DNA from 3 places in the Paenibacillus litoralis genome. Region 1 is predicted to be linked to each of the others. Evidence: riboswitches for the same ligand, from Rfam matches in the RefSeq annotation. Region 1 holds a riboswitch; each other region holds the start of a gene.
The links. A riboswitch is a leader RNA that binds a small molecule or an ion and turns the genes downstream of it on or off. The one in region 1 is predicted to bind ZMP and ZTP.

Region 1 (7,596 bases):
CCCGGAAGCCCGCCGATCAGCAGCGTCCACCACAGCCATCGTTCTCCCTGGTTAATGCCCCATAAGGCCGAAGCCAGAATGGCGATCGCATCCGCAAACAGCGCGCCGCCGAACCCGGCCCGGTCATGGGCAATGAGCGGAATGAGCCGTTCGTTAAGCTGGGACAGCATTTCCGGGGTGGTGCATAAGAAAACCAGGTCCGTCGGGACGAATACGCCGTTCATGCCGATCCAGGCAATGACGGCGCCTCCGGCCGCAAACGCAAATCCGAGCGAGACGAGCATCAGCTGTCCCCACTGGGCTCGTTTCCAGCTGCGGTCGTTATATCGGTTAGGCGGCTTCCGCGACGGTTGGTCGGCGCGACTCCGCATCGATAACAGAAACATCGGAAACAGGATGATGGCGACAAGCGCATGCAGCGGATCGAAATAGCCGTAGCCCAGAAACAGAAAAAAGCTGGAGAAGCCGACGGCTCCTGACGTAAGCAGCGCGGTCTTGGCCCAATGCTGCCGTCTGCGCAGGCCGAATAACGCGAATAGACCGTAAAGGATACCGATCGACATCATCGTCCCAGCCAGCGTCAGACGATCGTGAGACATGAAGGGAAGCAGACGGCTGTTCAACTGTTCGAGCATCGTCCGGTTCATATTCAAATAGGACACGTCGTAAGGAAGCACCACGGAGGTGGCGGCAATCCACCATGCCAATAAGCCGCCGACAAGCATGCCCAAGCCAAGCAGGCACATCCAGCCCCAATCCCGCCAAAAGGAAGGCGCGGCCGGAGCGGGCGTTGAACGGACGCGCTCGTAAACCGCCGCTTCGTTGATCCGTTTGGCCAGTCCCGGTCCGCTGTAGACGAAGCCGCTGTGCAGGTGGACCGAATCTGCACCGGCCTGCATCAGGTCGATGGCGTCCTGCGGCTCGTGAATGCCCGCCGAGGCGAGAATCGGGAGTTTGCTGCCGCTTATTTCGCGTATGCGGCGCAGCAGCTCCAGACACGGCTGCTTGCCGCTGCGTCCGACTGTATCGCCGGATTCGGTGCGGATAAAATCGCCGATCGACACCCCGTCATAACCATTGTCCTTGACGGCAAGCAGCAGCGTCTCCAAAAGCGGCGGCGGGCAGTCAAGCGGAATATAGAGCATAACGGGGAGCGACGGGGCCAAGGAATGGAGCGTTTCTCCGATTTGCGCGATGCAGCCGGCGGTTTGCTCGGACGTCCAGCTCCGCTCGACCGTGGCGTCGAGAATAAAGCCGTCGGCATAAGGAGCTAGCGTCTCCAGCAGAAAGCGCTGTTCGGCGAATGCAAGTTCCGGCGACAGACCGGGCGTATGGGCGACGCGAAATAAATAAGGCGGCTTTTTGCCCGGTTTATGGTTGTGGCCGGCGTTATGTGAAGGGTCATGCCTGTTTGCGTATGCGCGCTCTTTAACTAATCGGAGAGCAATGGCATCAACCCCGTCGTTGACATAGGCATTCGGATAAAGGAGCTCTTCCCGGGCGTCATCGCGGATAATCGGTCTGTCGTCCGTTATTGGCTTGGCGGTGACCGGTCCGATTTCCACATAGCCGATCCCGAACTGGGAGAGCGCTTTGCGGCCGGTTCCGTGCACGTCCAGCCCTCCGCTTAAACCGACGGGGCTCCGCAGAGGAATGCCCGCTATTTCGGTGCCCAGGATGGACGGCAGCTCGGCATGTCCAAGCGTCCGGATGACGAGCGCTCCGCCGGGAAACCGGCTTAAGGCGCCCATGGCGCCGAGTGTCAGATCCCGGGCCGTTCGGGCAGGAAGCCGGAACAGCAGCGGGCGGAACAGCGTTTGATACGACCAATCCGGCATGCCGGCAGCCTCCTTTTTCGGAAAGGGTTTATGAAGGAGCCAAGAGATTGCGAAAGGGTAGCCCCTTGATCATAACAAGGGCGTCCGAACTTGTAAATTTCCAGTTGCGTCAGGCCAGGTCTCTGTCCTCTTGTCTACCGAAATGATATACAATAAGAATGCTAGACTCCTAGAGTTCCGGATGATTTGGCGAACTAGAGAATGGAGTGTGGCGGCGGATCGTATCCGAATAAGAGGAGGGGATTGCTTTGACGCAATCGGAAATCGGCATGAAGCCGGCAACGCCCATCTTGCGTATTTTCGACGAGGCGAAGGCAAAAGCGTTTTATATCGGATTTTTGGAGTTTCAGCTCGATTGGGAGCACCGGTTTGAAGAAGGATTTCCGTTATATATGCAGGTTTCGCGGGGTTCCTGTCTCCTCCATCTTTCCGAACATCACGGCGACTGCACGCCGGGCTCGGCGGTCCGGATCGAAGCGAGCCCCATCGAGCCGTTCCACGCCGGTTTGCTTGCCAAAGCTTATAAATATGCGCGCCCGGGCCTCGAAAGTACTCCTTGGGGCACAAGGGAGGTCTGTGTGACCGACCCGTTCGGCAACCGGATCGTCTTTTACGAGGATAACCAGCGTTAAAAAAATTGCTAGATTGCTAGGTTTAAAGCAAGCCCCTCCTGACCATACTTGGACTATGGAACGGGAAGGGGTTGTGCGCAATGGTAAAACGGGTTTCGTTACGGCAATATGCGTACGTCATATTCGCGATGCTGGTAATGATCGCATGCTGGGAAACGAATAAATCGAATGCGGCGGTTGTCGGCTCGGACATTCCGTCGGAAGCGATCCGTCTTCGCATATTGGCCAACTCCGACGCCGTTCAGGATCAAGCGATCAAACGCGTCATCCGCGACGCGATCATCGCCGAAATGGACAAATGGGTGAGCGAGCCGCAAGGCATCGACGAGGCCCGGCAGATCGTGCGTGATCATTTGCCGGAGCTTGGCGCCCTGGTAGGCAAGCAGCTGGAGGAGCACGGTTACGCGTACGGATACAGCGTAGAGCTCGGCATCGTACCGTTTCCGACGAAAATGTACGGCAACCGCATCTATCCCGCAGGGGAGTATGAAGCGCTGCGGGTGACGCTCGGCAAAGGCGAAGGACAAAACTGGTGGTGCGTGCTGTTCCCGCCCTTGTGCTTCGTGGATGCGGCGTCGGGTGAAGCGGTAGCCAAAGACAAGGACACAGCAGATGTCCGTCAAACGGCAAATACGGCGAAGCCCGTGCAAACGTCGGTAAAAGCACCGAAAGAAGACAACAAGCGCAGCGGCAGTGCAGAGTCCTTATCGAAGCAGAACGCGAAGGATAAGGAAACGAAGCTGGAAACGTCCGCCAAAGGCACGAAAGTGGTAGTTTCCGCTTCGGGCACGCAAAAAACGGTGGAAGCGGATCAGCTTGGCGAACGTCCGGCTATGAAATTTTTCATCTGGGAAAAAATCAAGTCGATTTTCTCCGCCATTAAAGGCTGGTTCTCCTGATTTCGTGACAGCGTCCGACTAGCGAGGTATAATGACAACAAAAAACGCAGAGGATTCTATTGATGAAAACGAAAAATTGGGCAGTCGGCAAGGAACTCCTACCGGACCGGCTGTCTATCATACAAGAAGCGGCCGAATTTCTCCGCGCGGGGAAATTGGTCGCTTTTCCAACGGAAACGGTATACGGGCTCGGCGCGGATGCGCGAAGCACCGAAGCGGTGGAAGGCATTTTCCGGGCAAAAGGGCGGCCTTCCGACAACCCGCTGATCGTCCATATCGCGGATAAGTCTCAGCTGCACGATCTGGTCGATCGCGTGGATGAGACTTCTTGCCGTCTCATGGACGCTTGCTGGCCGGGACCGCTTACGCTCGTGCTGCCGGTCAAACCCGGCGCTGTGTCGCCACGCGTGACGGCGGGCCTCGCGACCGTCGCCGTGCGCATGCCCGAGCATCCGCTCGCGCTCGCGCTGCTGCGCGCCGCCGGCTGCCCGGTCGCTGCGCCTAGCGCGAACCGCTCCGGCCGGCCGAGCCCGACCGAGGCGCAGCACGTGCGCGACGACCTGGACGGCCTGATCGACGGAATCGTCGACGGCGGGCCGACCGGGGTCGGCGTCGAGTCGACCGTCGTCGAGGTCGATGCGGACGGACGCGTGCACGTGCTGCGCCCGGGGGGCGTCAGCGCGGAGCGGTTAGCGCAGCTCGTGCCGGAGGCGCAGATCGTTGCGGCGGCGCACGATGACGGCGCAGACGGCTACGGCGCGGTGGCCGCCGGCGGTGCTGCGGGCCCGGACGCGCCGGCGGGCGGCAGAGACGGCGGCGCGCAGCCGCTGACGGCCACGGCGCCGAAGTCGCCCGGCATGAAGTACGCGCATTACGCGCCGCGAGGCCGGCTTACGCTCGTCCGCGGGGACTCCGCCGAGCGGGTGGCGGCTTATATCCGGCAGGAGCTTGACGCGGCGCGGTCGCGCGGCGAAGTAACCGGCGTCCTGACGGTTGCGGAGCGCGCTTCGTTGTATACGGCCGATCTCGTCGTGCCTTGCGGAAGTCTTGCAGAGCCGGAGTCGGTTGCACGCGGCCTGTATGCGGCGCTGCGCCGGTTTGACGACGCCGGAGCGACGTTCATTTTGGCGGAAACGCCGGAGGAGCGGGGCATCGGCGCGGCCGTCTTGAACCGCTTGCGCAAAGCGGCTGCGGATCGCGTTGTGGAGGTATAGCAATAGAAGGAAGCCGCGTTAGCCGCTTATTTTCATAGCCGGACTTATAGGACTTGTCCTGCCATTTGGATTCCGAAACGTTCCGTACAAGCATCTTTCCCAAGTTGTCCGCATATGTTGAACAAGGACAGGCGGATCGGAGGGACGGGATATGGATACGGCGGCGGCGATGTGGGGACAGCTTGCCACGCTGCTGGTGATGGCGTTTGCGCTAGGCTTGGACGCATTTTCGCTCGGCATCGGAATCGGCATGAAAGGAATCCGGTTCATTCACATTTTGAAAATCGGCTTGATCACCGCTTTGTTCCATGTGCTGATGCCGTTGTTCGGAATGTTTACCGGCTACTATGTAGGGACGCTGCTCGGCAATGTGGCAACCGCTGCGGGCGGGGGTCTTTTAATTCTCCTTGGAGGGCATATGCTGTATAGTGCGCTGAAGGGAGAGGACGCTCCGTCGTTCGATCACGGCACGCTGTGGGGCATCGTGCTTCTGGCGCTGACGGTCAGCGTCGATTCGTTCTCGGTCGGCGTTTCGTTCGGGATGTTCGCCTCGGACTTCTTGCTTACCGTACTGTTGTTCGGCACCTTCGGCGGCATCATGTCGATCCTCGGGCTGTGGCTGGGGCGAAGTGCGGGCCTTTGGGTCGGCGAGTACGGAGAAGCGTTCGGCGGCATCATCTTGCTCGTTTTCGGCATCAAATTTTTGCTGTAGCGCGCTTTTTGCTACAATGGAAGCATACCACTACCTATAACTCGCTCGCGAGAGAAGGGGGCGAAACGATATGGCTCATCGCATTTTGTTCGTCTGTACGGGGAATACATGCCGAAGCCCGCTGGCCGAAGGGCTTTTGCGGATATTGGCGGGGGTGAAGGGGCTTCCGGTCGAAGTAAAGTCGGCCGGCGTAGCCGCGATGGACGGCTGCTCCGTATCGGCGCATTCGGCATCGATTTTGCGTGACAAGGGGTTTACGGGTTCGATTACGTCCCAAACGCTCACCGGCCAACTCGTCGGCTGGGCTGATTTGATTTTGACCATGACGGTTAACCATAAACGGTCGGTCATTCAGCAGTACCCGGATTCCGCGGACAAAACGTTCACGCTCAAAGAGTACGCCGAGGACGACGCAAGGGTGCTTGAGGCCGTCCGCGAGCACGGAGAGCTGAGCGCGGAGCTTCATATGAAGCAGGCCCTTGGCCAGCCTATAAGCCCGCAGGAATGGGGGAGGCTGCGCGATATGGCCGATCGGCTGCCGAATTACGATATCGCCGACCCGTACGGCGGCTCCAAAGCCATGTATGAGCATTGCGCGGCGGAAATCGAAAGCAGCCTATATAAATTGCAGGGCCGCTTGAGAGCGGATTGACCGCTTGGCGGGGGCTCCCGGCGCTTCGGTATTCTCTTGCGAGGCGCCGCCTGCTCCCTACCGATTTTAGCAAGATGCGGCAGGCATCCGGAATCTTTACAGCGCGGCAGGAATGCGTTATGATAGGGGTAAGTGAATAGGACTCAATGTAACTGGCGACAAGTGGGAATAACCACAATGGAGCATTGAGGGAATCGGCCGGTCGCCTGGGCAAAGAGCAACGACGTGGAAGCACGCGTGTGCTCTTTTTCTGTTTTCCGGCAAGAATAGGTTATACTAAGGGAAGTGCCTGGACTACGGAATTTGCAAGAAGCCGGAACGCTGATCGTTCCCGGAATGGAAGCGGCTTTTCTGTAAAGGTACGACGAGTACGGATTTTGAGGAAAGAGGTGTCCTTATGAAAATTGTTATTGGTTCCGATCACGGCGGTTTTGCGTTAAAAGACGGCATTAAGGCGCTGATTACCGAAATGGGGCATGAGGTTATCGACGTGGGCTGCGACTGCACCGATTCCGTCGATTACCCGGATTACGCGCTGCCGGTATGCGAGCAGGTCGTATCCGGCGAGGCCGACCGCGGTATTCTGATTTGCGGGACGGGGATCGGCATGTCGATCGCGGCCAACAAAATTCCCGGCATCCGCTGCGCGCTCGTACACGATACCTTCTCTGCTAAAGCGACGCGCGACCATAACGATTCCAATGTGCTGGCGCTGGGCGAACGCGTTATCGGGCCCGGACTCGCTGCGGAAATCGTGCGTATTTGGGTAGAGACGCCATTCTCGCATGGACAGCGTCACGAAACCCGCGTTGGCAAAATCAAGGCGCTGGAAGACAAGTATTCCATCCACCCGTAAGGGAACAGGAAGAAGGCGCCCGATTGGCGGCTTTCTAACAGCGCCAGGGTATATCCGGACGCCACTAACGGAAAGGGGATGCCGCAATGCAGTCATCAGACGTCAAACCGGAAGAAATCGCAACCGAACAATCCGCCAGCGTCGATCCGAAAGCTGCGCTGGACAAGATCGAGGCGGACGTCGAGACGGTACTCGGGGAGCTCATCCAAGCGGGACGGGTGCAGCCGGGCCAGATCGTCGTCATCGGTACGAGCACGAGCGAAGTACTTGGCCGCCACATCGGAACGGCCGGCACCCTTGAAGTGGCGGAACGGCTGTACCGCGGCATCATGCGGGTAAGGGCCAAAGCCGGCTTCTATCCGGCCTTCCAGTGCTGCGAGCATCTGAACCGCGCGCTTGTAATCGAGCGCGAGCTGCTGGCCCGCAGCCCGCAGCTTGATGAGGTATCGGTGATTCCGGTGCCTAAAGCGGGCGGATCGATGGCCGCTTATGCGTACCGGCACCTTAAGGAACCGGTGCTGGTGGAAGAGATAGCCGCGCATGCGGGCATCGACATCGGCGGCACGCTGATCGGGATGCATTTGCGGCGCGTTGCCGTTCCGCTGCGTCCTTCGATCCGCGTGATCGGCCAGGCTCCGGTACAGCTCGCTTACACGCGTCCGAAGCTGATCGGCGGCGTGCGCGCCGTCTATACGGAGGAAGCCGCCGGCGAAGCGGGCGGGAGCTGTTCTTAACGCCTAAGCGTTCATTCAAGGTTAAAGGCTAACGCTCAGCGTTGCCGGTATCATTTTTT
Region 2 (7,596 bases), 3.6 Mb from region 1:
AGAACAGCTTGCCATCGTTTCCGGTATCGGCTGTTCCGGACGTATTTCCGGTTACATTAACGCTTATGGCTTCCACGGCATTCATGGCCGTTCGCTGCCGATCGCGCAAGGCCTCAAAATGGCTAACCGCGACCTGACCGTTATCGCTTCCGGCGGCGACGGCGACGGCTTCGCGATCGGGATGGGCCACACGGTTCATGCCATTCGCCGTAACATCAACATGACTTACATTGTTATGGATAACCAAATCTACGGTCTGACCAAAGGACAAACGTCCCCGCGCAGCGCCGAAGGCTTCAAAACAAAAAGTACGCCGCAAGGCTCGATCGAGTCGGCTCTTTCTCCGCTCGAAATGGCGCTGGCTGCAGGTGCGACATTCGTTGCTCAATCGTTCTCCAGCAACCTGAAGCAGCTGACGACGCTGATCGAAGAAGGCATGAAGCATGAAGGCTTCTCGCTGATCAACGTATTCAGCCCTTGCGTAACGTTCAATAAAATCAACACGTACGACTGGTTTAAAGAGAATATTGTCGATCTGGAAGAATCCCCTGAATACGATTCGTCCAACCGCGTATCGGCAATGACCAAAATCATGGAAACGAACGGCATGCTGACCGGTCTTATTTATCAAGACAAGTCCAGAAGAAGCTACGAAAATCTCGTTCACGGCTTCAAAGAAGAGCCGCTTGTGAAACAAGATCTTAAGCTTTCGTCCGAGCAATTTGACAAGCTTGTGGCAGAATTCAAATAAGTCGGAACCCCTTCAAAGACATACGGCATCTGCTGTATGTCTTTGTCTTTTTTGGCAGTATACTAGAAGAGCAAGGGAAAGGAGAGAGCGGCTTGATTCGGATCCCTGTCGGCGTCTCGGCTAGACATATTCATCTATCGCCAGTACATATAGACCGTTTGTTCGGTGAAGGCTATCCATTGACGATATTAAAGCAGCTGACGCAGCCCGGACAGTATGCGGCCGAGGAGACCGTAGCGGTCGTCGGGCCGAAAGGACGCTTCGAAGCGGTACGAATACTCGGACCTGCGCGGGGACGGTCGCAGCTTGAAATTTCGCGGACGGATGCGTTCTCGATCGGAGTCAATCCCCCCGTGCGGGAATCGGGCGACATTCAAGGAACGCCGGGCATAACGGTAATCGGTCCGAAAGGCGAGGTTCGGCTGGAACAGGGCGTGATCGTAGCTGCCCGACATATTCATTTTCATACTAGCGATGCGGCGGCCTTTGGGATTGTTGACAGACAGCTGCTAACCGTCAGGTTGAACGGCGAACGGCCTTTAATATTGGAGCAGGTTATTGCAAGAGTATCCGATCATTATGCGCTGGATATGCACATCGATACCGATGAAGCCAATGCGGCGGGCGTGAAGACAGGCGACACGGCGGATATCATGCAGGCTGAATGACGGAACGGTCCGGTTTGATTCCATTTACCGCTAAATCCTCTCCTTAGGCTGGATAGAGAGGATTTTATTTTTGTCAAAAAGCGAACATGGATTACCGAATGGTAAAATGTTATAATACGTTATTGGACTACTAAATCATAAAACGATGACATTTCAAGCATAGAGGGAAGTGAAACAAGCATGTCTAAGGAGAGTAATCAGCCAGCGGACTTAAAATCCGTCAAGGGCGACAAAGACTACTCCCAATATTTCGACTTTTCTAACGCGAAAGTCGTCAAGCAGGAAGACGGGAAAACAACATACCGCGTAAGCGGTCGGAATATTACGGTCAATGCGGCTCCAAGCCATAAAGACGAGAAAAGCAGGGGCAAGGAAGATATCCAAGTCCACTACGATTTCAGCATTCCGGAAGATATGAAAGAGTTCGGTAAGGATAAGTTCTACCTGATCACGACATACGGCTGTCAGATGAACGAGCACGATACGGAAACGATGATGGGTCTGCTGGAGCAAATGGGCTACCAGCGCACGGAAGATAAGCTTGCGGCGGACGTTATTTTGCTCAATACTTGCGCGATCCGCGAAAATGCGGAGGATAAAGTGTTCGGCGAGCTGGGGCATTTGAAGGCGCTCAAAGCCGAAAGACCGTCTCTCGTACTTGGCGTTTGCGGCTGCATGTCTCAAGAGGAAGCGGTTGTGAAGCGGATCATGCAGAAGCATGCGTTCGTGGACATGATTTTCGGTACGCATAACATTCACCGTCTGCCTCATTTGTTAAAAGACGCGTATTTCAGCAAGGAAATGGTTGTCGAGGTGTGGTCCAAGGAAGGCGACATTATCGAGAACCTGCCCAAAAAGCGCGAAGGCATTAAAGCATGGGTCAATATCATGTACGGCTGCGACAAGTTCTGCACGTACTGCATCGTTCCTTATACCCGGGGCAAGGAGCGGAGCCGGAGACCGGATGACGTCATTGCGGAAGTTCGGGATTTGGCGCGCCGCGGCTTCAAGGAGATTATGCTGCTCGGCCAGAACGTCAACGCCTACGGCAAAGATTTCGAGGATATCGACTATACGTTCGGAGATTTGATGGACGACATTTCCAAAATCGATATCCCGCGCGTCCGGTTCACGACTTCGCATCCCCGCGACTTCGACGATCGTTTGATCGAGGTGCTTAGCCAAAAAGGCAATTTGATGGAGCATATCCATCTGCCGGTGCAGTCGGGCAATACGGAAATTCTTAAACGAATGAGCCGCAAATATTCCCGCGAGCATTATCTTGAGCTGGTGGGCAAAATCCGCAAAGCGATACCGGACGCCGTACTGACGACCGATATTATCGTCGGTTTCCCGGGCGAGACGGAGGAGCAGTTCGAGGATACGATGTCGCTGGTTCGCGAAGTGAAATACGACTCGGCTTATACGTTCATCTATTCCCCGCGTGAAGGAACGCCTGCGGCCTCGATGGAGGATAACGTGCCCGAGCATGTCAAGAGAGCGCGCTTGCAGCGCTTGAACGACCTTATGAAAGAGCTTGGCAAACAAAGCAACGAGAGCTTGCGAGGCGAGATCGTAGAAGTGCTGATCGAAGGGGAAAGCAAAAACAACCCGGATGTGCTGTCGGCTCGCACGCGTACGAATAAGCTCGTTCATGTCGTTGCACCGAAGCAGTTGATCGGAACGATCGCACAGGTGAAAATTACCGAGCCACAGACGTGGGTGCTGTATGGAGATTTGATCCCGGAGTCCGTGCAACAAGCCATCTAAGGCAGGTTCCTTACAAAAAAAGAAAGGGAGAGGCGACTCTCTCCTAAATTTGATAAAAGGCAGGCGTCGATATGTCGGAGCATCATCACAATCATGAAGTCGAATCATGCGATATCCCGCATTACAATTCCACGGACCTGATCGTCCGTGAAGATATTATGAGCAAGGCGAAAGAACTCGCGGCGTTGATTTCTACATCGTCCGAAGTGGAGTTCTACCAGAAGGCGGAAAAGCAGATCGCCGATAACGATCATGTACAGAGCTTGATCAAGCAAATCAAGAAAAAGCAGAAGGAGATCGTCGCCTTCCAGAACACGTTCAAAAATCCGCAAATGGTTGAGAAAATCGAAGCCGAAATTACGTCCTTGCAGGACGAGCTCGATTCGATTCCGATCGTAACGGAATTCCAGCAATCGCAAAGCGATATCAACTATTTGCTGCAGCTGGTCATGTCGGTCGTTCGCGATACCGTTTCCGAGAAGATTCAAGTGGAAGCCGCATCGGCAGAAGCCGACCCGGCGAATTGCAGCGACTAAGACGGAAGGGGAAGACCGCGAGGTCTTCTTTTTTATTGTAGCGAGAGGGCAGCATCCGGCGGATGATTATTGTTGTGCGTTTCGCGTTCGTCTGATAAACTGATGGAAGCAGGGAAGCTGCGCGTAACTGGCGGAACGTGGACGACCACGGGGGAGCGCGCGGAACATAAAAGCCGTACGCCTGGGCGAAAGTATTCGACGATCATGTCGGGTGCTTTTTTTTGTTTTCGTACAAAAAATAGTTGGAGGCGAAGACGATGAATGAAATGACGCGTACAAAAAAGCTGCTTGGCAAACCGCTGGCCGACGAACTGGCAGCGTCCATCAAGGCCAACGTGGAAGCGTACCAAGAGCAGGGCGTGGCAGCCAGGGTTGCCGTAGTTTGGGTGGAGGGCGACCCTGCAACGGAATGGTATGTGAACGCCAAAAGAAAAACGGCGGAGAAGCTGGGCATCGCCTTCGATCTGTACCCGTTCCAAAGCGGGGCGGAGGAGCATGCGCTCGTAGACTGCATCCGATCGCTGAATCAAGACGAGAAGACGCATGGCATTATGGTGGAGCTTCCTTTGCCTAAGGCGATCGATGCGAAGCGGGTGACGGCAGCGATCGATCCGCTTAAAGATGTGGACGGATTAACGCCAGCCAATCGTCTTGCCTTGCTGTCAGGCGGACCCGGAATCGCGCCGGCTACGCCGCAAGCCTGCATCCGGTTGCTCAAGCATTATGGGATATCGCTTGCGGGCAAGCATGCGGTCGTGATCGGCAGAGGGGAGACGGTCGGCCAGCCCTTGTATCATTTGCTGCAGCGTGAGCAAGCTACGGTAACCGTCTGCCATTCCCGGACTGCCGATTTGGATAAGCATGTACGCCGGGCGGAAATCGTTTTTGCGGCAGCTGGACGCCGCGGGCTGGTGAGCGTCCAAGCGGCGCACGAGGAACTGATTGTGGTGGATGCCGGCATTAACGAGACGGAGGAGGGAAGCATCGCGGGGGATGTTGATCCCGATGTCCTGCGAGTGGCTGCGGCGATGACACCGGTACCGGGAGGAGTCGGTACGGTGACAACCATGATCTTGTTCGAAAATGTGCTTCGAGCCATGGATTGGCAGCGCGAAGAGCGGGTGAAACCATCTAAAGGTACGGACGCAGCGGCTGTCTCGGAGGAAGTGCCGTATGACGCCACGATTCGGTCGTTCCTGGCTGCGGCCGCTTCTGCGTCGCCTACGCCGGGCGGGGGAAGTATCGCAGCCTTAGCGGCGGCGCTAGGCGCTTCGATGACTTCCATGGTGGCAAAGCTGTCGACGGGTCCTAAGTTTGCGCAAACGGAGGCGGCGGCGAATACGCTAGCAGTAGAGATGGCGGCGGCGATCGCCCGGTCCGAATCGCTGCTTCATGAGGATATCCAAGCTTTTGAAGCGTACATGGCGGCCTTGAAACTTACAAAAGGGGCGTCTCGCGATGAAGCGCTGCGGGAGGCCGCACAAGCTGCCGCCGATGTGCCGCTGAGGCTTGCAAGGCTATGCACGGATGCGATTCGTGCGTCCGGGGCGATGGCGGAAACGGGGAACAAGACGGCGATCTCGGATCTGGGCATTGGCGTCCTGCTGCTGGAGGCTTCGCTGCAAGCCGCCCTATTGACCGTAGAAATCAACTTGCCGGCTTTAGGTGGCAGTCAGCTCGAACAAAAAATTCGCGGAGAAGCAAGCGCACTTCGAAATGAAGCTTATGTGAACAAGGAATCGGTGCTTGATACGGTATATCGACGGATAAGAGCATAAGGCAGGCGTATCGTCAAAAGAGATCGTCATGCAATTCCGTGACATTGCGGATGATAGCGAGCGGTTTGGCTAGCGATTCGGGAGCGGGTAAGCCGCTTCGGTTCAGCCAAACCGTTTTCATGCCCAGCAGGGAAGGGCCGACAACGTCATTCTCCCACGAATCGCCAACGAATAGCGTTTCCTCCGGAGTCGCTCCAAAATGACGAAGCGCTGCTTCGTAGATGGGGGCATGGGGCTTCGAATGGCCGATCGTATCCGAGCAGAAAAGGGAGTCTTCAGGAAAGAAGGGAGCAAGCCCCGCGCCTTCCAGCTTATCCATTTGCAGACGCAGCGTGCCGTTGGTTACGATCCCCAGCAGGTATGACCCGCTCAGCTTCTCCATAAACGATAGTCGTTCCTCATTCGGCCTAAGGTGTTTCCGAATGGCAGGTCGGAACAATTCGTCATACACCCCCGCATCTTCCTTCGTGGCCGCAACATGAAAGGCCGCTAACGCTCCGATAAAGCGCTGCTCCCTGAATGCCGTCAATGTGATTTGTTCGTCCAGGTAAAGAGGTTCTAGCGCGAGATCCAGCTTCTTAAACTCGGCGTAAAGACGGTCGGGATCAAGCCCCTTTGCAAGAGGGTGTGCCGCGAGGGCGAATTTGGAGCTTTCCGCCCAATATTCGTCGAAGAAGACGAGCGTATCGTCGAGATCGAAAAGAATCAATTTGCACGATTTCACAGAGGTTCCTCCCTTGAATGGTTAACGAACAATTTACCACATCCGGAATGGCCGGTAAACCGTTTTGTAACAAACGACAACAGGAGCCGCTAATCTTATACCTGTATTTTCTTGTATTCGGATTTTTGGCATCGGGTTCACAATCGGCGGCTCTTATGGTAATCTAGAGAACATTATTCCTTGCGTCTTATGAAGGATGGAAGATTTTTCTAACGCATAGGGATGCAAAGCCGAATCATGATCCGGCTGGAAATCGCATACAACGTACTGAAGAACGGGAAACGGCTGCCATTCTAGAGCTCCTCGATTTCATTGTCAAATTGTCGGGCTATACGCGTCCTGCGCCTAAATAGCCGGCTTGCGGACGCTATTGACGGGAGGAATATTTATGTTTTCTTACACGATTGACGAACATGTTTCGCTGCGGCTGCTGGAGTTTCGTGACGCAGAGCCGCTTTATGCGCTGATCCGAAGCTGCGGCCCGTATTTGCAGCAGTGGCTGCCGTGGGCGTATAGCCAGAACACCTTGGAATCGACGCAAGCGTTCATTCGCGGTTCGATGGCCCAATTTGCGGCAAACGACGGGTTTCAGGCGGGGATTTGGCATGACAACCGGATTGTTGGCGTTATCGGCTATCACCGGTTCGATTGGATGAACCGCTCGACAAGTATCGGCTATTGGCTTGGGGAGGGCTATCAGGGGCTTGGCATTATGACGAAAGCTTGCCAGGCTCTCGTGCATTTTGCTTTTGGAACTCTCGGCATGAACCGGGTGGAAATTGAATGCGCCGTCGAAAACCGGAAAAGCCGTGCCATCCCGGAGCGGCTTGGTTTTGTCCATGAAGGGTGCCGCCGAGAGCGTGAATGGCTGCAGGACCGCTATGTCGATCATGTCATGTACGGCATGCTTGCGTCGGAATGGCATGCGAAATTCTCTTAAGCCGTTTAAGCCGGCAGGCAGGAACAAGCGGGGGCTGTGTGGAAGTAATGTGCGGAGGACGATGGGAAGCTGGAATCAGGAGTCGTTCTTTAACGATAGCGAGGTGCTTCATGACGGAGGATTGGAATATTTTCGAGCGAAACACGGAACGGGAGAGGATGTCCCTTTTTCTGAATACGGGTTTGAAGCAGAACGACCCGCCAAATGGTTATACGATGCTGCTTTCGCTTACCGTGAATCTGTATCGGGCTTTGGGCAATCAGACGATCGGAGCGATCTATGAGCAGGTTTATAAGCTCGAAGACCGTTTGGAATCGCTCATGAGCCGGCAAGAAAACAAGGATAGGCTCGGCATCTACGTGGGGCGCTTGATGACAAGCTCGAAAGTCGAGCTGTTTTACTATATGAAAGACGGAAGCGAATACAAGC
Region 3 (7,596 bases), 110 kb from region 1:
GCCTCGCCACGCAGGTGGGCTCAAGTCTGATGGGCGTTCTGTACATTCTGGACGAGCCGAGCATCGGTCTGCACCAGCGTGACAACGACCGTCTGATTCGTACGCTCGAGCATATGCGCGATCTGGGCAATACACTCATCGTCGTCGAGCATGACGAGGATACGATGCTTGCGGCCGATTACGTTATCGACATCGGTCCCGGAGCGGGCATTCACGGCGGCCAGGTCATTGCTCAAGGAACGCCAAAGGAAATTATGGAGGATCCGAACTCCCTCACCGGCCAATATTTGAGCGGACGGAAGTTCATTCCCGTGGCTGCGGAGCGCCGCAAAACGAACGGCAAATGGCTGGAAGTCAAGGGAGCCAAGGAAAACAACCTGCGGAACGTCAATCTGAAGGTACCGCTCGGCGTGTTTTCTTGCGTGACAGGCGTATCCGGCTCCGGCAAGAGCACGTTGATTAACGATATTCTTTATAAGTCGCTGGCACGCGAGTTGAACGGCGCGAAGACACGTCCGGGCGAGCATAAGCAGATGCTTGGCCTGGAGCATGTCGAGAAGGTTATCGACATCGACCAGTCGCCGATCGGACGCACCCCGCGTTCCAATCCGGCTACGTATACCGGCGTGTTCGACGACATCCGCGATGTGTACTCGGCTACCACGGAAGCTAAGGTGCGCGGCTACAAGAAAGGCCGCTTCAGCTTTAATGTCAAAGGCGGAAGATGCGAAGCTTGCCGCGGCGACGGGATTATCCGGATCGAGATGCACTTCCTGCCGGATGTTTACGTACCGTGCGAGGTATGTAAGGGCAAGCGCTACAACCGCGAGACGCTGGAAGTGAAATACAAAGGCAAAAATATCGCGGAAGTGCTGGAACTGACGATTGAGGATGCTTGCGAGTTTTTCAAAAACATTCCGCGGGTTCACCGTAAAATGCAATCGTTATTCGATGTCGGACTCGGCTATATGAAGATCGGCCAGCCGGCAACGACTTTGTCGGGCGGCGAAGCGCAGCGCGTGAAGCTTGCGGCGGAGCTGTACCGGCGCAGCACCGGCAAGTCGATCTATATTCTCGACGAGCCGACGACGGGGCTGCACATCGACGATATCGACAGGCTGCTTCGCGTGCTTCACCGACTTGTCGACAACGGCGAAACGGTGCTGGTTATCGAGCATAACCTGGACGTCATTAAGACGGCTGACTATTTGATCGATCTTGGACCGGAAGGCGGCAGCCGCGGCGGGTCGATTATTGCGACCGGAACGCCGGAGCAGGTTGTTCGCGTGGAAGGCTCATACACAGGGAAATACCTGAAGCCCATCCTGGAGCGCGACCGCGCAAGGACCGAAGCGGTGGAGCAGCAGCAGCGCGAGCTGGAAAAAGCGGTTTTATAGTCGATATGCGGAAGAGAGGGAGCGATTGAGGCCCCCTCTTTTTTTGCGATTGCTGCTAAAAGCCATGCTCACCATTCCGCTAACCTGCAAACGTTTGGATCCAAGAATGCCCAAGGATTTCCGTACCCTTTATGTCCGGTCTAGTGATTGACAGAAGCGAAGAAAGCGAATAGACTAAAATCACAAAATTAAAGCCCTTAAACATTTGCTAAATGTAGCGCAAGCCTATGATTAGGTATTGAGTAATTGTAGTATTATTATTCAAAAAAATTATAAACATTATCGGGACTTGTATTCAGAAGTGATATTGGCGGTTTATAATTTTTTTGCTCAAAAATTAAACCGTTTTAACTTTCGTTGGAAAGTGTTATACGGCGCTATCAAAAGGCGGTTGTCGTGTTCCAGGACGAGAGCGGCGACGCGTATAAGCGATAAAGGAGAGGGCAAAGTGGCCTATTATCTGGGGTTGGACGCAGGGGGAAGCAAAACGGTCGCCGTCATTACGGACGAACAAGGACGGATAAGAGGCAGCGGCCGAAGCGGCTGCGGTAATCATCAGATCGATTTGGAAATAGCGAGACGAAGTCTGCATGATGCGGTCGAGCAAGCGCTCCGCCAAGCGGATGTTACGGCTTCGCAAATCGATTTCGCTTATTACGGACTTGCCGGTGCAGACCGTGAAGCCGATTTTCGCATCCTTCGCCCGATGGTGACGGAGCTGGGTATAGCCAATCACGATTTGGCTTGCGATACGATTATCGCGCTGCGGGCAGGGACGTACCGGCCCTATGGCATCGTGGCGATATGCGGCAGTGGCATTAATAGCGCCGGCATCAACCGCAGCGGTCAGACGTATCAATGCGGCGGCTTTGGCCACGATTACGGCGATTGGGGCGGAGGAAGCTTTCTTGCGACCGAGGCCTTTAGAGCCGTCATACGCTCGTGGGAAGGACGGGAAGAACCGACACTGCTAACGGATCTCCTGCTGAACGCATTCGGGTTTGACGGTGCGGAAAAGATGTTTCACGACTTTCTCGATCATCCGCGCAGAGTACCGCTTCAGGCTGTAAAGCTGTTGTTTGAGGCGGCAGAAGCAGGCGACGGAGCGGCGATAACCATATTGCGCCATCAAGGCGTCGAAATTGGTAAATCTGCAGCTGCCGTGATTAAGAAGCTTAGTATGCAGGAAGAAGTATTCGATCTTGTCCTCGCAGGGAGCGTGCTGACGAGAGGGGATGCCAAATTCGTTCACCCCTACATCGAAGCGTATGCGCATGCAGTCGCACCCGGCTGCAGCTTGCGGGTTCTAACCATGGAGCCGGTAGTCGGTGCCGTATTGCTTGCGATGGATAAAGCGGGAGCTGCCATCGAGTCGGATGTCTACGAACGGCTGAGCGCCATCAACAACTTGGAAGGAAGTGGACAAAGTGAGTAACGCAAACGGATTGAAGGTTGTCGTCATCGGCGGAGGCTCCTCCTACACGCCGGAACTGATCGAAGGCTTTATCCTGAATCATGAGAGGTTCCCGGTGACCGACATTTGGTTAGTCGACATTCCGAAAGGCGAGCATAAGCTGCGGATCGTCGGACAGCTGGCACAACGGATGGTCGAGAAATCGGGATTGCCGATTTCCCTTCGACTCACGCTTGATCGCCGCGAAGCGCTGCAGGGGGCGCATTTCGTTTCTACGCAAATGCGCGTGGGCCTCCTGCAGGCACGGATATGGGACGAAACGATTCCGCTCAAATACGGCGTTATCGGCCAAGAGACGACTGGCCCAGGCGGTATGATGAAGGCGCTTCGCACGATTCCCGCATTGCTGGACATCTGCCGCGATATGGAGGAGCTGTGTCCGGATGCATGGCTGCTTAACTTTACGAATCCCGCCGGGATGGTGACGGAAGCGATACAGAAATATTCATCCATCCGCTCGATCGGCTTGTGCAACGCGCCGATCGGCGTATATAAATGGCTGACGGGTCTATATGACGTCAAGGCCGATCGCATTTACGCCGAATTCGTTGGCTTGAACCATCTGCACTGGATCACGCAGGTGCGCATCGACGGGGAATCGAAGTTGGAGGAGCTGCTTGCCGAAGGCGAAGCGTACTCTGCCAAGAACGTGCCGGGCTTGAACTGGAACGCTGAGCTGATTCGTTCGCTGGGTGCCATTCCATCCTACTACTTGAAATATTACTATTTGCAAAAGGAAATGTTCGAGGAGCAGCAGACGTCTTCGGCTAAGGAAGGAACCCGCGCCGAGGTGGTGAAGCGGGTAGAGGACGAGCTTTTCGAGCTGTATAAGGATCCGAACCTGTCGGAAAAGCCGAAGCAGCTTGAAAAACGCGGCGGCGCCTACTATTCCGAAGCGGCGGTTAACCTGATGAAATCGCTGTACAACGATACGCGCGACATTCAAACGCTTAACGTAAGCAATCGCGGCATTCTCGATTTCCTACCGGCGGATGCTTGTATCGAGGTCAACTGTGTCGTAACGAAGCAGGGGCCGATTCCGCTTCCGGTATCGCACATTCCGCTTGCGGCCAAAGGCTTGATCCACGCAGTCAAATGCTACGAGCAGTTGGCCATCGAAGCGGCCGTTCACGGCGATCGCGGGCTTGCGCTGCAGGCGTTGACGCATCATCCGCTTGTGCCGTCGGCGAATGTTGCCGAGAAGATGCTGAACGAAATGCTCGAGCAGCATAAAGCATATTTGCCGAACTTTTTTCGCTCCTAGGGGGGCAATGAACGAACAGTCCGGGTTGTATCTTACAGCACCGGACTGTTTTCATACCTTGTGGTTAAAAGTAGGAGAGGTAGGCTGTCTGGGTATAATAAGGACGCCGAACTAATGTTACGCTTATCAAGCAGCATTCAATATTCCTTCCGCAGCGTTTTCACGAACGTGACCCTATCGAAGGCGGGGGCAAAGTAATCTTTTTCCCAGGCGGCCGTTTCAAAGCCCAGATCGCGATAAAAGCGAAGTGTAGGCCCGGTATCGGCATGGCCGAGCGTATAGAGCATTACTTTGGCGGCATCTTGCTCCCGAATGTCCCTGCAAACGTGGTCGATCAACGCTCTGCCGATTCCCTGACGCGCATGCTCCTTGGAAACGACGACGCCTACGATTTCATAAAGCCCGACCTCATCATTGTAAATAAAACCGGTATGTCCCGCGATTTCTCCATCGCCGGCAAGCGCCACATAGTAAGCGCTAGGCTTGCAGCCTTCAGCTTCCCAGAACGACCGCCACCGGTCCGGATACCTCATTCTGACAAAGCTCGGAAACTGCAGCGGATATTGCGCCATCAAGGCGTCGATAGCGGCTCCTTCGCCATTTTGAAGCGGTCTAATAAGTATCGTTCTCACTCCCGTTTCGATTAATCAAAAGGCATGTCTAGGTCCGTCATTCGGCCGGGGCGATAATAAGGATAATCCATGGCTGCCTGAACCTTCCTGACGAAATCGATGCCCGCTAGCGACTCTACGAAAAACAACCCCAGGTCGATAGAGGCGGAAACGCCGCCGCCGGTAAAAACGTTGCCGTCACGGACGATGCGGGTTTTGAGCACGGTGTCGCAATAGGGCGCGAGCAGATCGTAGGCGGACGGATTCGTCGTAGCCTGCTTGCCGTTCAGAAAGCCGGCGGCTCCCAGCAGCAACGCACCTGTGCATACGGACACCTTGTATTCGGCTTTGGCGGCCGTCTGCAGCCAGGCGATGAAATCGGCGTCGTGCCTCAGCTGCCTCGTGGGTATTCCGCCCGGAACGAATACGACATCGTAACCGGACAGATCGGGGCGAACATGCCCGATTTTGATCGTCATGCCGCGATCGTCGGTAATTTCCGCTTTGTCCGCGCATAGATCCCACGTTAAGTCTTCCTTTGCTTTCATGATTTTCAGCCACGATACGGCGTCATAAAAGCCGATAAAATCCAAGGACGTCATCCCGTCGAACAAAATGTACGCGATCCTCAAGCCGTTCACCCGCCTTTCCTTCATTCGGATTCGAATAACAAAAAGAAGCACTCGATCGCAAGATCAAGCACTTCGCCCAGGCGTACGGCCGTTATCGATGCGCTCCCTCATGGTTCTCCATGTTTACGCCAGTTACGCATCGTTCGATTTGATGACATTTATGTTACTCGAATATTCTGAAAATTACAAGAACAGTTTTCAAGATAGTTTTCTTTATTTTGTTAGATCGAGCTGTCCTTCCGCATAAAAAGGGCCTTCGAACAAATGTTCGAAGGTCTCTTTTCTCCTATTTCTTGTTGATTTTCGCGTAGGCTTCCTCATATTCTTTAATGATTTGGTCGCCGCCGGTTTTGCGCCATTGCTCGACCGCTTTGTTCCAGCCTGTCTCGTCGATTTCACCCATGATGAATTTCGTCGTGGCGTCGCTGATGATTTTGGACAGCTCGCTGCCCTTCTCGATATTGGTTTGCGAAATGAGCGCTTGCACCGGATTTTGGATAGCCGTCGGGAAGTTGTCGATCTGCATTTGCAGCGCTTTTTCCAAGATCGGCGAGTTATTGCCCTTCATCGCTTTGGACGAATCGTCAAACCGCATGAATTCGTAAGAGGCTATGTCCGTATTGAATTTCTGGGCGTCGGTACGAACCGGCTTGCCGTTCTCCATCTTGTAGGTCGAGCCCTCGAAGCCCCAAGTGAACAGGTTCTGCATGTCCGGATCGGCCAATTTGTCCATATAGCCCAAGATTTGTTTGAGCTGGACCTCGGTTTTGACGCTTGTTTTCGGGAACATGAACTGCGGCGGGAATGCGCCCCGGGTAACGACTCTGACGCCCTTCGGCCCTTCGATTCTGCTGATGACGTCCAGCTTCGCCTGCGGGAACGCTTTGTACAGATCGACGTAGCGGGACTCGACTTCTTCCAGTGCGGCGAATAGCATGCCGGATTTGCCTTTGTTAATCATGTCGAAATCGTTTTTGTTGACGGCAAAATCCTTGTTCATAATATTCTCGTCGTAGAACGATTTGTACAGCTTCAGCGCATCCATGTATTCCTTGGTCATAAAGGAGGGGGTGAGCTTGCCATCCTTCAGATCGAATTGGTTCGGCCCTCCGAACCAGGCTACGAACAGCTCGAAGCCGTTAGTGCCGGCTCCGCCGACGGCGATGGTGTCCTGTTTGCCGTTTTTGTCCGGATCGTTGAATGTGAACGCGCGCATCACCTTGATCAACTCGTCCAGCGTTTTGGGCTGCTGCATGCCTAAATTATCGAGCCAGTCCTGGCGAATGACGATGCCGTTGCGCGCTTGGGGGATATACTTGTAAATCCCGTAAATTTTGCCGTCGAAGGCGCTGTCCTTCAGCATTTGCTCGTTGATTTTGCTCAGGTTCGGATAATCCTTCAAGAGAGGCCCGATCTCCCAAAACATGCCCGAGCGGACCGCGTTGACCAAGCCGGCGTTTTTGTTGCCGTTCGCTAGTACGTACAAAATTTGCGGCAAATCCTGAGAGGCGATACTCGCGTTCATCTTGTCCTGATAGGCGGAGCCCGGCGTCCAGACGATATCGAGCTTCGTATTCGTATGCGTCTGTACCTTTTTCAGCGTTTCCCCGTCCTGTTTAGGCGGCTCGGCATTCCAATACGGCACCATCATTTTGATGGCAAGCGGTTCTTTCGACTTCGGGGATTCCGCTTTAGGCGAGCTGTCTGCCTGCTTCCCGCCATCAGTCGTTGCGCTGCCACCGCAGCCGGCGACAAGCGCTCCCGTCAAACCGATTGCAAGAACGGCAGCCGTCGTATGCTTCCATGTTTTCATGTACATCGCCCCTTCAATAATTGTTGTATGATACATCTTCAGTCCGCAAGATGCAATCACCGGTTCGGTTTGCTCTTACCCTTTGATCGAGCCGAGAAAAACGCCTTTGGCGAAATGCTTCTGCAGCAAAGGGTAGACGAGCAGGATCGGTACGGTCGCGACGACGATCGACGCCATTTTGACAGTCTGGCTGGGCGGGACGAAGGTCGCGTCGAACGTGCTGGAATCGCCGATGCCGCCTTCCGACAAGATGACGATCTGCCGCAGCAGCACCTGGATCGGCCATTTCGTATGGTCGTTCAAATACAGGATCGCGTTGAAAAAGGTGTTCCAATGACCGACCGCGTAAAACAGCGAGAACGTCGCGATCGCCGGCATGGAGAGCGGAAGCACGATCCGGATCAA

Region 2: it holds a riboswitch for ZMP and ZTP, as region 1 does, so the genes downstream of both, ACKGJP_RS21735 (cyclodeaminase/cyclohydrolase family protein) here and rpiB (ribose 5-phosphate isomerase B) in region 1, are expected to answer to the same signal.
Region 3: it holds a riboswitch for ZMP and ZTP, as region 1 does, so the genes downstream of both, ACKGJP_RS00715 (DJ-1/PfpI family protein) here and rpiB (ribose 5-phosphate isomerase B) in region 1, are expected to answer to the same signal.

Annotation. Positions count from the first base shown of each region.
Region 1 is NZ_CP176395.1:50,640-58,235, forward strand. It holds gene ACKGJP_RS00215 (hypothetical protein) at 1-1,838, opposite strand, end outside; gene ACKGJP_RS00220 (glyoxalase superfamily protein) at 2,087-2,470, shown strand; gene spoIIR (stage II sporulation protein R) at 2,551-3,369, shown strand; gene ACKGJP_RS00230 (L-threonylcarbamoyladenylate synthase) at 3,432-4,583, shown strand; gene ACKGJP_RS00235 (manganese efflux pump MntP family protein) at 4,735-5,295, shown strand; gene ACKGJP_RS00240 (low molecular weight protein arginine phosphatase) at 5,366-5,947, shown strand; ZMP/ZTP riboswitch at 6,086-6,166, shown strand; gene rpiB (ribose 5-phosphate isomerase B) at 6,345-6,803, shown strand; gene ACKGJP_RS00250 (TIGR01440 family protein) at 6,890-7,537, shown strand.
Region 2 is NZ_CP176395.1:5,172,247-5,179,842, reverse strand. It holds gene ACKGJP_RS21755 (2-oxoacid:ferredoxin oxidoreductase subunit beta) at 1-751, shown strand, start outside; gene pduL (phosphate propanoyltransferase) at 844-1,419, shown strand; gene miaB (tRNA (N6-isopentenyl adenosine(37)-C2)-methylthiotransferase MiaB) at 1,600-3,189, shown strand; gene ACKGJP_RS21740 (RicAFT regulatory complex protein RicA family protein) at 3,261-3,725, shown strand; ZMP/ZTP riboswitch at 3,839-3,919, shown strand; gene ACKGJP_RS21735 (cyclodeaminase/cyclohydrolase family protein) at 3,983-5,503, shown strand; gene ACKGJP_RS21730 (HAD family hydrolase) at 5,517-6,227, opposite strand; gene ACKGJP_RS21725 (GNAT family N-acetyltransferase) at 6,616-7,167, shown strand; gene ACKGJP_RS21720 (DUF695 domain-containing protein) at 7,278-7,596, shown strand, end outside.
Region 3 is NZ_CP176395.1:160,197-167,792, forward strand. It holds gene uvrA (excinuclease ABC subunit UvrA) at 1-1,397, shown strand, start outside; gene ACKGJP_RS00700 (N-acetylglucosamine kinase) at 1,846-2,832, shown strand; gene ACKGJP_RS00705 (6-phospho-beta-glucosidase) at 2,825-4,135, shown strand; gene ACKGJP_RS00710 (GNAT family N-acetyltransferase) at 4,273-4,707, opposite strand; gene ACKGJP_RS00715 (DJ-1/PfpI family protein) at 4,779-5,378, opposite strand; ZMP/ZTP riboswitch at 5,446-5,524, opposite strand; gene ACKGJP_RS00720 (extracellular solute-binding protein) at 5,665-7,191, opposite strand; gene ACKGJP_RS00725 (carbohydrate ABC transporter permease) at 7,267-7,596, opposite strand, start outside.